3 regions of the Photobacterium sp. Alg240-V54 genome follow, and region 1 is predicted to be linked to each of the others. Evidence: predicted binding sites of a transcription regulator. Region 1 holds the regulator's gene; each other region holds the start of a gene.
The links. The regulator PurR, encoded in region 1, represses purine synthesis genes. The targets are predictions, from matches to a motif close to TNANGNAAACGTTTNCNTNA.
Positions count from the first base shown of each region.

Region 2: a site for PurR is predicted at 3,208-3,227, ahead of pyrD (quinone-dependent dihydroorotate dehydrogenase). Genes of this name have one in related genera too.
Region 3: a site for PurR is predicted at 3,215-3,234, ahead of G6R09_RS11660 (uracil-xanthine permease family protein). Genes of this name have one in related genera too.

Region 1 covers NZ_UNRL01000004.1:149,160-153,615, reverse strand. The annotation lists gene G6R09_RS12455 (hemin ABC transporter substrate-binding protein) at 1-133, shown strand, start outside; gene G6R09_RS12450 (iron ABC transporter permease) at 152-1,189, shown strand; gene G6R09_RS12445 (heme ABC transporter ATP-binding protein) at 1,186-1,983, shown strand; gene purR (HTH-type transcriptional repressor PurR) at 2,367-3,371, shown strand; gene G6R09_RS12435 (TfoX/Sxy family DNA transformation protein) at 3,749-4,336, shown strand.
Region 2 covers NZ_UNRL01000004.1:361,228-365,683, reverse strand. The annotation lists gene rlmKL (bifunctional 23S rRNA (guanine(2069)-N(7))-methyltransferase RlmK/23S rRNA (guanine(2445)-N(2))-methyltransferase RlmL) at 1-423, opposite strand, end outside; gene G6R09_RS13365 (cell division protein ZapC) at 1,273-1,815, opposite strand; gene pyrD (quinone-dependent dihydroorotate dehydrogenase) at 2,031-3,041, opposite strand; gene G6R09_RS13355 (NAD-glutamate dehydrogenase) at 3,319-4,456, opposite strand, start outside.
Region 3 covers NZ_UNRL01000003.1:572,209-576,664, reverse strand. The annotation lists gene purM (phosphoribosylformylglycinamidine cyclo-ligase) at 1-998, opposite strand, end outside; gene upp (uracil phosphoribosyltransferase) at 1,197-1,823, shown strand; gene G6R09_RS11660 (uracil-xanthine permease family protein) at 1,920-3,173, opposite strand; partial or broken gene G6R09_RS11655 (DUF2066 domain-containing protein) at 3,522-4,456, shown strand, end outside.

The DNA.
Region 1 (4,456 bases):
GTTAGCGGCAACACCTGCGGCAAAAAACAATGCCATTGCGGTGATTGACGGTACAGCCCTGATTGGAGGATTAGGTATTCACAGTATTAATGAAGCCATGCGCCTTAATGGTGTTTTTTATCCACAATCGTAAATTGAGATCAATGTCGTCATGAATGTTACTCGTATTTCTCCCTCCGTCATTTACGTGATCAGTATCTGTTCGCTTTTATTTGCGCTACTCAGTTCGATTGCGATAGGGCCGATGGATATTAGCTATAAAGACAGCTTTATTGCCCTGTTACCCGGCGAGCATCACCTTGCGACTCATGTTGATTTAGTGATCCATCAAATACGGTTACCACGGACATTATTATGTATTGCGATTGGCGCTATATTGGCAATTTGTGGTGCCGTGTTACAAGGGTTATTTCGTAACCCTCTTGCCGACCCTGGTATTATTGGTATATCAGGCGGTGCTGGCCTAGGAGCGGCATTTGCAATCATTTTATTTGCTCCGCTGATGACGCATTACCCACTATTAATGAACATTGGTGCCGTACCCTTTTTTGCTTTTTTAGGTGGCGCAATAAGTACTTATTTGGTGTATCACCTTGGTACTGACAAAAATGGCACCTCTGTCGTGGTTATGCTGCTTGCAGGGGTTGCGATTGGTGCAATATCTGGCGCAGGACTGGGGTTATTAAATTACATTGCTGATGACCAAGCCCTACGTGATTTCTCTTTATGGTCTATGGGCTCACTTGCTGGGGCTACATGGTCTGGTATTGGGTTAGCTTTTATAAGCCTTATCGTGATTTATTATTATTGTTACCGTCAAGCAAATGCACTTAATGCGTTTTTATTAGGTGAAGCCGAAGCCCGTCATATGGGGGTTGATGTTCAACACCTTAAACGCAGTTTAATTATTGTGTGTGCCGCAGGAGTTGGGATCACCGTTGCGATTACCGGCCCAATTGGTTTTATTGGTCTGGTTATTCCGCATTTAGGGCGCATGATTTCAGGCCCTAACCATAAGACATTGTTGCCAATATCGGCTATTTTAGGCGCTTTAATACTACTCGTCGCAGATATGATCGCCCGTAGTGCGTTTGCACCACAAGAACTTCCGGTAGGTATTATTACCGCTATTTTAGGCGCTCCATTTTTTATCTATCTACTTAATAAGCAAAAAGGCAGAATCGCATGACGGCGACACTCTCACACTCGACGGCGATTACAGCACGTAACTTACAGCTCACATTAGCCAATAAAGTGTTATTAGATAATTTCAGTATTGATATTAAAGCAGGTCAAGTTACTGCGCTATTAGGCCCTAATGGCGCGGGTAAAAGCACCTTGCTTAAAATCTTATGTGGTGAGATTTCACCTGAAAGTGGCGATGTGGCATTTTTCAATCGTGATATCAATGATTGGCAACGCGCAGAACTGGCGCGTCATTTAGGCATTCTACCGCAGCACAGTTCACTCTCTTTTAGCTTTACCTGTAAAGAAGTGGTAGAACTTGGCACTATGCCATTGTGTTTATCTCGCCAAGAAATCAATCACATCACTAACCAAACAATGGCTAATACCGATGTGCTTGAGCTTGCTCAGCGGTTGTATCCCACCTTATCTGGTGGTGAAAAACAACGGATCCATTTTGCACGAGTATTAACCCAATTAAGCCAAGCCGATGATAAATGCATTTTAATGTTAGATGAGCCAACTTCAGCCTTAGATTTAGCCCATCAACATAAAACGCTACAAATGGCACAAACGATGGCAGCTCAAGGTGCAGCGGTGATCGTGGTATTACATGATCTTAATTTAGCGGCCCAATATGCTCAGCGGATGGTAATTATTCAACATGGAAAAATTCAAGCCGATGGCACACCATGGCAAGCATTAAATCCGGCAGTGATTAATACTGTCTATGGTTGGCAAGTTTCTGTTCACCGCCATCCTATCCATGATTACCCTTATCTATTATCAGCATGTTAACTAACCACACATGATGAGTCCATCAAGTAAATTTCAGTAACACTACGATAAATTTGCTGAAATTTACGTTTTTTTGTTGATAGCATCAAATATTTTAATCCAAAACAATAGAATCGTTGCACTACGCGAAACACTCAGTAAAATGTGAACGCAAGCGATTACACTTGAAAAATATGTAATAATTATAAAGCCGCAAAATAGATGCGGATTTTGTTGTTGGATACTATTTAAGTATGTAACAGATACATAATCGGTGCCAAATTGAATAATTAACGAGACGACTAACGCAATAAGATGGATTTTATATCTCTCAGTGATTACTCAATTTGGTACCACACCATTGGCTAGAATCATTTCTAGCGCTCATTATTAGAAGAATAAATATGGCAACCATTAAAGATGTTGCACGTATGGCTGGTGTTTCAACGACAACAGTCTCACACGTGATCAATAAAACGCGCTTTGTCGCAGAAGCAACGCAGAAAAAAGTTCTTGCTGCCGTTGAAGATCTTAACTACGCACCAAGCGCAGTGGCACGCAGTTTAAAATGTAACACGACTCGTACCATCGGTATGCTGGTGACTAAATCAACCAACCCATTTTTTGCTGAAGTTGTGCATGGTGTTGAAGAGTATTGTTACCGTGAAGGTTACACTCTGATCTTATGTAATACCGAAGGCAACCTTTCTAAGCAACGCGATTACTTACGCATGTTGGCAGAAAAACGTGTCGATGGCTTATTAGTAATGTGTTCAGATCTCGATCAGAAGTTATTGGATCTACTTGAGCGCCAAAAAGATTTACCTATGGTAGTCATGGATTGGGGCCCAGAAAGCCCACATACTGATAAAATTCAAGATAATGCCGAACAAGGTGGCTATATTGCGACTAAATATTTTATCGAACATGGTCATACCCGTATCGGTTGTCTATCTGGCCACAATGATAAATCGACCTGTCGTGAGCGCTTAAAAGGCTTCAATAAAGCGATGACAGAAGCAAATTTAGAGGTTAACCAAGACTGGATCCTTGAAGGCGATTTTGAGTGTGATTCTGCTGTCGAAGCTGCTGAGAAATATATTGCGATGACTGATCGCCCAACCGCTATTTTTTGTTTTAATGACATTATGGCGATGGCACTGATTAGTACCTTTGAACAAGCGGGACTACGCGTACCGAATGACATTTCTATCATTGGTTATGACAACATTGATCTTGCGCCCTACTTTGCGCCGCCACTAACGACTATCCACCAGCCAAAACGTCGCTTAGGTAAAACAGCAATTAAAATTTTGATGGCACGAATGAAAGACAAAGATCACGAACCTCAAATTTTTGAAATGGCCCCTGCTATCGTTGAACGAAAATCTGTTAAAGATCTACGCTAATAGCGTTATCTATTTATCAAGCCAATAATTATATTGGCTTTTTTTTCCTATCAATATAATTCCCCTGCCTCTAAACGCTATTAAAACGTTGTTTCTTACCAAGAAATATGAGCGATATCACATATTCATCAGCTTTCATCAATATTCAAACTTCACTTGTTAAAAGATAGAATATAATGATTCATGTAAATACATATAATAGTAAGCAAAAGACTTACAAACTATAAATAAAACTTCGCTATTGATAAGTCTATTTATAGAGTAATACATGAATGATTTAAAGTAGTTCGTTTGTGATGTAAATAACTTTATTAATAAAAGTAAAACGACAACTACTTTAATGTTAGGTGACACTCATTTATTCACCGAGTAGAAGTATGGACAAACCAATATTAAAAGATTCATTAAAACTATTAGACCATTTAGGTAATGTAAAATCGCGTTCTATGTTTGGCGGTTTTGGTATTTTCGCAGGAGAAGCAATGTTTGCTCTTGTGGTAAATAATAAACTCCACCTACGTGCAAACGCGAAAACAGAAGAGGAATTTAAACAAGCGGGTTTAGAACCATATATTTATAAAAAACGTGGTTTCCCTGTCATTACAAAACATTACGCTATTCTTGATGAATGGTGGCAACACCCAGAGAAAATTGTCGAGCAGGCAAAATATTCTCTTGAGGCAGCACAAGCTGATAAAAAAGCCAAAGACTGCTGTACACCAGATAGAATTAAAGACTTACCCAACTTACGGCTTTCAAATGAACGAATGCTCAAAAAAGTAGGTATTAAAACTATCAAACAACTGCATGACATTGGCGCACTCGAAGCTTATAAGGCGTTACAAAAAACACAAGAAACGTCGTTAAGTATAGAATTGTTATGGGCACTTGAAGGTGCTATACATGGCCAACACTGGTCAGTAATACCAGAAAGCAGACGCAATGAACTGCTAGCAAAACTATAATAAATATATTCGTCAACTGGCTAAGTGACGCTTAAGAATAAAGAGGCCCAGTGCCTCTTTAATTTATTCTACTTTGGTATTAACACGCTATTTAAAGCATCCCTCGATAGAATGTAAATT
Region 2 (4,456 bases), 210 kb from region 1:
CATATGAATACGTAGATCTGGGTTTTCACGGTCGATATTTGGGCGACGTAGATCCGCTTTAGTAAAACGGTCAACAATCGCATCTTTGATTTTCATTGCGCCGTATTGGCTATTACGGATTTCGCGGTTAGTACCATTGAAGTCAACCACAATACGGGTATTGCTATCAAAGTGGCTCATCCAATTAATCGCCGTTGCACCTAAGTATAAGTCCATATCATCACGGACATTAAACTCACTCAGCACTTGGATGATTCGAGAGGAGATACGTGTCCATAGACAGCAACGATAAGCCATTGCTTGATCTGCTTTAAAACGGACACCGGCATGCACAACTTGAATGTTTTGTGCACCTAATTGTTCTAATTCATCCGCAAGCAAGTTTTCTAGGCCGCGGGAAGTAATCGCTAAATATTGATTCATGGCGTTCTTTTCACACTAATATTGCGTCGAATTATAACTGAAATCACATTAAATACCTCGCTTTTAGCACAATCAATTCACTAATTAAGTGAAAAAAGCAGCCTTTGATTCCTTATCAACATTCTTACTGACGTATTTGAATAAAATTTCATCGCACCAACGATAATTTCCAACAGGGAACAATAGTGTAATTTACATCACTTAGTTGTTTCAAAATAAACACAAAAATGATTATTCACAGCAGTAAACAATTCATAACCAATTGTATTTTATGACTAAAGAAAAACAAAACTACTGGAAATACAACTAAAAATCGAAATAATTAAAACTTTAAACTGACATTTTGGAATAAATGGAATACAACTGGACAGGTTTTATTCATCAACTATCAATTATTGTTAAATGAGGAAGTTATCTGATTAAGTTTGACATTAACAGCAACAAATAAAACCATTTACAAGCGTATTGATACTATTTATTCGGTCGTTTTTTATACTAAAATGCCTAGTTTTTAGATCATGATCACATGTTATTACGACTTAATATCACTTTTTTGTCTTTGCTTTGATCTAATACCACCTGCAAGATCAAAGAATGGATCGATATTGAATAAACACAGCAATTCGATTAAGCAACGATATAAGGTTAGCCAACCACAGGCACAAATAGATTGCACTGATAGATGCGTAACGCTAACAAATATACAAAGTACGATGACTTAACTAAGTGGGGATCTTTATTTCGATACGAGGAACGGCAATAAAATACAGGGAGGAATAACAAATGAAATGGTGGAACGAATGCTACTAGCAAAAGAGTAAAAATAGGGAGCTACATAAAAGTAACTCCCTACCCTACTAACGCAAAGCCCATAGGCAATATTCCAGAATAAGGTGAGATGCGATTATTCATCACTCGAATAGTATCTGAAAAGTTAAGCTCCTTATCATGATCTAGTTTTATTGGGGTTACATCAGCTAACATACAGAGGCTTGAGTTACCGTCAGTTTCTATAATAATAAACCGCGCATAATCATTAGCCGTTTTTAAAATAACCACCTCACCCCAATCAGGATCAACTCCTGCTTGTGGAGCAAAAAACCAACTTCTTAACATCAATGGTTTTTGAAACCTATATGCAGCAACTGCATTTAAAGCTAGCTCAGATTTTCGTACTTCTGATAATGGTAAATCAACCATACCTTCTTTAAATGTTTGGTAAGCCGCGACATCTGCCACAGTGAAGATTTGATTTGAAATAGATTTTGCTTCAACGGTTAATTGCTTTGCTGGTATAGCCACGCAAAACAATAATTCATTACCAAGTTCTAACATTAATGTATTTCTCTTAGTATCAAATTGCCAATACCAAGAATTATTCGGTGTTAACATCACGTCCTCTCTAGCTTGCTATGTGTCTAGATTATAGACAAAATTTTACGTCACCGATGGTAAATTAAAAGAGGAAAATTTTAGAAAATACATTAATGCTAAATCTGTATTTTTGTGAGATTTTTAATTTTTAGATATAAAAAAGCCAAATTGAAAATAATAATCAATTTGGCTTAATCAATAAAATAAACTGAACGTTACATCATGCTGGTATATTAAAGACCATTCACAATATCTTTAACTAGCCGAGGACCATGATAAATAAATCCAGTATAAACTTGAACTAATTGAGCACCGGCATGAATCTTTTCACGTGCAGCCATTGCTGAATCGATACCGCCTACACCAATAATCGGTAGTGCGCCATTTAAAGCAATTGCCATTTTACGAATAACATCAGTACTCTTGTTTTGTAATGGACGACCGCTTAAGCCTCCCATCTCATCACAATGATCCATACCTTCTACCATGGTACGATCTAGCGTAGTATTAGTACCAATAACACCATCAATCTTATTGCGAATAAGTGATTCGCATACTTGAACAATTTCTTGATCATCAAGATCTGGGGCGATCTTAAGTGCGAGTGGAACATATTTGCCATGTTTTTCGGCAAGCTCTGCTTGTTTTTGCTTTAATTGTGCTAACAAGTCGTCTAATGCTTCACCATATTGTAGTGAGCGTAATCCCGGTGTATTTGGTGATGAGATATTTACCGCAATATAACCAGCATACTGATAGACTTTTTCCATACAGATTAAATAGTCTTCAGCACCCTTTTCAATTGGTGTGTCTTTATTTTTACCGATATTAATACCAATAACGCCGTCATAGGTAGACTTCTTCACGTTCTCAACTAAGTTATCAACCCCAAGGTTATTAAAACCAAAACGGTTAATAATGCCCTCTGCTGGAATTAAACGAAATAAACGTGGCTTATCATTTCCTGACTGAGGACGTGGTGTTACGGTACCAACTTCAACAAAGCCAAATCCCATTGCGCCAAATGCATCAATGCATTCGCCATTTTTATCAAGGCCAGCAGCCAGACCAACAGGATTTTTAAACGTAATGCCCATCACTTCAACAGGACGTTCTGGTACGTGTTGACGATAGAAGAGATCAAGTGGAGTACCAGTAAAGCGAGAAAAGTTTTGAATAGCGAGGTCGTGTGCTTTTTCTGCATCCAACTGGAAAATAGCGGATCGTGCGATGCGATATAACATTATAACTCCATTAAAAATCCCGTATAAACGGGGTGGTATTATTCACAGTTATAGTGCTAAATACAATCCCTATTAGTTTGATTATTATCAATAAAACAGAGGCTTATATTTTATATCAATATTTACAATGAGTTATAATTCGCTCTTGTTTAAAATAAACGCCACAAAAAGCAAACGTTTTCGTTAACACATATCAAAATCGACACCACCTAACAAATCACATACACTTAGCTTACTATTGTTAACCATTTAGCAACTACCACATAGGCATTTACACTCAGCTACGAGACTGAGAATGAAGGTTTAATAGGGTCAACTCTCTTAGTGCAACAGCAAATTTAGCAAATTCATGCACCGTTCCTATTTTAAATTCTGTTAATACACTCTCCCAACGTTGAATAGCAATAGGATGATCATCAACCCATTGACTTACACAATCTTGTGGTTGAGCCGCCACATATTGAATAACAGATACCGTTAGTTGTCGCTGCTGCCAATCAAGTTCTTCTCTAAATGATGCTCTTGCTAATGCTTGCCAATGATTTTCTACTGGCTGATTATTTATTTGTTTCAAAAACCAATGAAGTGATAAATCGACCCCAACCAAAAAATACACTTGAGCAATATGACTCAGCGTCTGTTGCTGCTGATCGGCTATTTGACCAATATCGAGCGCACAATATAGACTGGGTAAACGCACAATATTATCAGCCAATGTTTGAGGTACACCGACATTAATTAATTGCTGAGCTTGGTGTTGATGTTCTTTCACTTCATCAGTGACAAGGTAACGTTCTATGTTTTCTCGTAAATCAATAATATAAGGCTTATAAAAGTCAATCTGCTGCTCTATCGTTAATTTTCGATCCTGGTTACGTAACAACCACCGTGTTATTCGACGTAACATTCGCCGACACTGAAACAACATATCATATTGGGTATCCGTCGTTAGTTGATTATCTAATTGCCTAATAGCTATATATAAATCAGGAAAATGAAAAATTTCACGGCCAACAACGTAGGCTGATGCAATATCAACGACTGATGATCCAGTTTCTTCTTGTAATCGTGTAACGAAATTACACCCCATTTCATTTGACATCTGATTTGCCAACGCGGTTGCAATAATTTCTTTGGTTAACGGATGATGGATCATCTGTTGCTGGTATTTTTTTAATGCTGATGGAAAATAGGCCATTAACTGATTACGATGAAAAGCATCATTGGCAATATCGTCATTTTCTAATTGTTGTTTAAGGATCATCTTTCCGTATGCCACCAGCACTGATAATTCAGGTCGAGTAAGGCCTATTGCTGCTTTTTCTCTTTCAATCAAGGTTTCATCATCAGGTAGATACTCAAGACAACGATCTAACTTCCCTATCCGTTCTAAGTGATGAATAAACCTAATTTGT
Region 3 (4,456 bases), on a different contig from region 1:
ATTTCACCGAGCAGCCATGCGTTTTCGCCTTCTGCTTGTAAAATTTCAATCGCAAGTGCTGCTTGAGCTTGTGGAAGTGCAATCACTAATCCAACACCACAGTTGAATGTACGGTACATTTCGTAAGTATCGACATTACCTGCTTGTTGTAGCCAGTTAAAAATTGCCGGCCATTGCCAGCTGTTACCATCAACAACTGCTTTGGTACCTTGAGGTAATACACGTGGGATATTTTCCCAGAAACCACCACCAGTAATATGAGAGATCGCGTGAACATCACAGCTTTCAATCATTTTCAGGGCTGATTTTACATAAATTTTAGTTGGGGTTAATAAGTGCTCAGATAGTTTTTTACCATCAAGGTCTTGATCAAGATCGGCTTGAGAAACCTCTAGAATTTTACGTACTAATGAGTAGCCGTTTGAGTGTGGACCACTTGAACCTACAGCGATAAGTGCATCGCCAGCGGTTACTTTTGAACCATCAATGATATCCGCTTTTTCAACGACACCAACACAGAAACCGGCAACGTCGTAATCTTCACCATGATACATGCCTGGCATTTCAGCAGTTTCACCACCAATTAATGCACAGCCAGATTGAATACACCCTTCACCAATACCAGCAACAACACTTGCTGCAGTATCAATATCAAGTTTACCTGTTGCGTAATAATCTAGGAAAAATAAAGGTTCAGCACCTTGTACAATCAGATCGTTAACACACATTGCAACCAAATCAATACCAATAGTATCGTGTTGTTTCAGATCCATCGCTAGGCGAAGTTTGGTGCCAACACCATCAGTACCAGAGACTAAAACTGGCTCTTTGTATTTGGTAGGAAGTGCGCATAAAGCACCAAAACCACCAATGCCACCCATAACTTCAGGGCGGTGAGTGCGCTTAACCACGCCTTTAATACGGTCAACTAATGCATTACCAGCATCAATATCAACACCAGCATCTTTGTAACTAAGAGAAGAGTTTTTGTTGCTCACAGATGATCCCTCAAACGTATTAAAGTAAAAAACCAGCGTATGATAACAGCAGTCATTACATTAGAGCAAACGTTTGCGTTAATTTGTTGCGCGATTAAATTTCAGTCAATTAAACATTTGATACTATCGGCAATCGATTGGCATGGTATATAATAATGCGATTTTTTATTTTTTATAATTTAGTTCCCAGGAGTCAAGATGAAAGTCGTTGAGGTGAAACACCCACTGGTTAAACATAAGATCGGTCTTATGCGTGAAGGTGATATCAGCACTAAGCGTTTTCGTGAATTGGCAACCGAAGTTGGTAGCCTATTAACGTATGAAGCGACTTCAGACTTCGAAACAGAAAAAGTGATGATCGAAGGCTGGAATGGTCCAGTTGAGATTGATCAGCTAAAGGGTAAAAAAGTGACGGTAGTACCTATTCTTCGTGCTGGTTTAGGCATGATGGATGGTGTATTAGAGCATATGCCAAGTGCACGTATTAGTGTTGTTGGTATCTACCGTGATGAAGAAACGTTAGAGCCAGTACCATACTTTAATAAATTAGCGTCACATATCGATGAGCGTATTGCATTGGTTGTTGATCCTATGTTAGCAACTGGCGGTTCAATGATCGCAACGCTTGATTTATTAAAAGAGCATGGTTGTACACAATTTAAAGTGTTGGTACTTGTTGCAGCCCCTGAAGGTATTGCAGCATTAGAAAAAGCCCATCCTGATGTAGAGCTATACACAGCAGCTATTGACGAGAAGCTAAACGACAAGGGCTATATTGTTCCTGGTCTTGGTGATGCGGGCGATAAGATTTTCGGTACTAAATAATTATTCTATTGTTTATCACTGATATAAAAAACCGGACTAAGTGAGTCCGGTTTTTTTTAACTATTGATTGTGATTGGCAATGAATTGTCGTGATAATTACAAATGCTCTGTATCTTCAATTTGAGCATTATCAACCACATTGTTTTCACCTAAATCTTGCGGCAGAATAAGATTTAGTAAGATCGCAACAATGCCACATAAACTGATACCTTGTAAGCTAAACTCACCAATACCAAATGCCATACCACCAATACCAAACACCAAGGTTACTGCAACGATCACTAGATTGCGGGCTTTATGTAAATCAACTTGATTTTTGATAAGCGTATTTAAGCCAACAGTAGCAATCGAACCAAATAATAAAATCATAATGCCGCCCATCACAGGTACGGGAATGGTTTGTAATACTGCGCCAAGTTTACCCACAAAAGCCAATACGATAGCGGTAACGGCTGCCCAAGTCATGATCACCGGATTAAATGCTTTGGTTAGCATTACCGCTCCAGTTACTTCTGAGTAAGTCGTATTCGGTGGTGCGCCAATAAGTGATGCTGCCATGGTGGCAATGCCATCGCCTGCCATGGTGCGGTGTAGTCCTGGCTTTTTAAGGTAATCTTTACCTGTCACATTTGAAATCGCTAAAATATCGCCAACATGTTCGACCGCTGGCGCAATCGCAACCGGGATCATAAATAACACCGCATTGATATTGAACTCGGGTAGAGTAAAGTTTGGTACTGCAAGCCAGCTTGCTTGGATGACAGGTGTAAAATCAATAACCCCAAAACCAAGGCTAGTAATGTAGCCAGCACTAATGCCACCGACGATTGGGATTAATTTCAAAATGCCTTTCGCGAACACACTTAAAATAATGGTTACGCTAAGAGAAACAGCAGAGATCCATAACGCGGTATCGTGAGCAATCAATTGAACATCGCCACCACCAGTTTTACCGACCGCCATATTAACTGCGGCAGGCGCTAGCCCTAAACCGATAACCATGATCACTGGGCCAACGACAACTGGCGGCAAGAGACGATGAATAAAACCAACCCCACGTACTTTAATAATGCCACCCATGATCACATAGACCACACCCGCCATCATTAGGCCACCCATGGTGCTAGCAACCCCCCATGTTTGAATGCCATACATCATTGGAGCAATAAAAGCGAAAGATGAGGCAAGAAAAATAGGAACAGAACGTTTAGTTACGACCTGAAATAAAAGAGTGCCAGCACCTGCGCCAAATAAAGCAACATTGGGATCTAAACCGGTGAGTAATGGCACCAGCACCAATGCACCAAAGGCGACAAATAGCATTTGCGCACCTTGAAGAACCTGCATCATGATATGTATTCCTAAGTAAAAAAATCGCGCAATCCTAGCATGTAAGCAAACGGTAGCCTATATGAATAAAAGTTAAAATATACTTATGATCGTTTAAATTTAGAACGAGTGGCGCTTTATTTGCATGACAATAGTCATCTCGCAGTCAAAAATGTGAGTGATAAAATTATATTGTCGAAATTGTCGAATGAAATTTACAAACTGTGCGCTATGATACGGCACCAATGATAAAACCTGTTGTCTGTCTTACTAGGTCTATTTTTTGAATTAACCATGAGTCTTACTATGTTGCGATTTGCATTATTATTTTTAGCGGTATTGGCATTGCCAGTACGCGCTGCGACGGTAAATGATCTTTATCAAACCCAGGTTGCTTTGATTGGAAGCGATCAACAAGCTGATCAAGCCGCGCGCGAGCAAGGGCTGGCGAATGTGTTGGTCAAAATATCAGGCAATACTGATATTCTTAACAACCCAGCAATTAAAGCGGCAATTACGAACAGTGGTCGTTATATAAGCCAATTTGGTTACAGCCAAGTTGATGGCCAACGTGCACTTGATCTAAGCTTTGATAAAAATCAGATCAAGCAATTATTGATGCAGTCAAAAGCCAGTATTTGGAAAGATCAACGTCCTAATATTTTAGTGTGGATGGTTGATAGTGATGACCAGCAACGTAATATTTTGTGGGATCAATCAACTAACGCATTAGTTAATGATACTAAACAAGCAGCAGATAGCCGTGGGTTGCCATTAACATTTCCGGTTGGTGATATAACAGATGCAACGGCAGTTAATGTGTCAGATCTGTGGGGTAACTTTATTGATCCAATCGCCGCGGCCAGTCATCGTTATCATGCCAATGGCTTGTTATTGGTTAAAGCACAGCAACAACCGGATGGTACGGTAAGCCTAAATTGGCAATTTTATCCCCAGCAACCAAGTAAAATTGCAACAGCAGACACGCAACCTATAGCGGGTACTGCATCTGGTACATTGGCACAAACATCGACGCAGATGATCAATAAAGTCACGGATTATTTAGCCAATAAATATGCCGTGGTATTAGGTGGTGTTGCTGGTGGTAAGGTTAATATTGAAGTTGATAATATTCAATCGACAGAAGACTTTTTTGCCCTAGAGAAAATGCTGAATAACTTAACCACCGTGGGCAGTGCTAATGCGATGCGAATTAAAGGTAATAGTGTTATTTTTCAATTGAATCTTCAAGGTTCAGAGCAGGCATTCCGTCAAGAGATCAGCCATGACAACCAAGTGAGTCA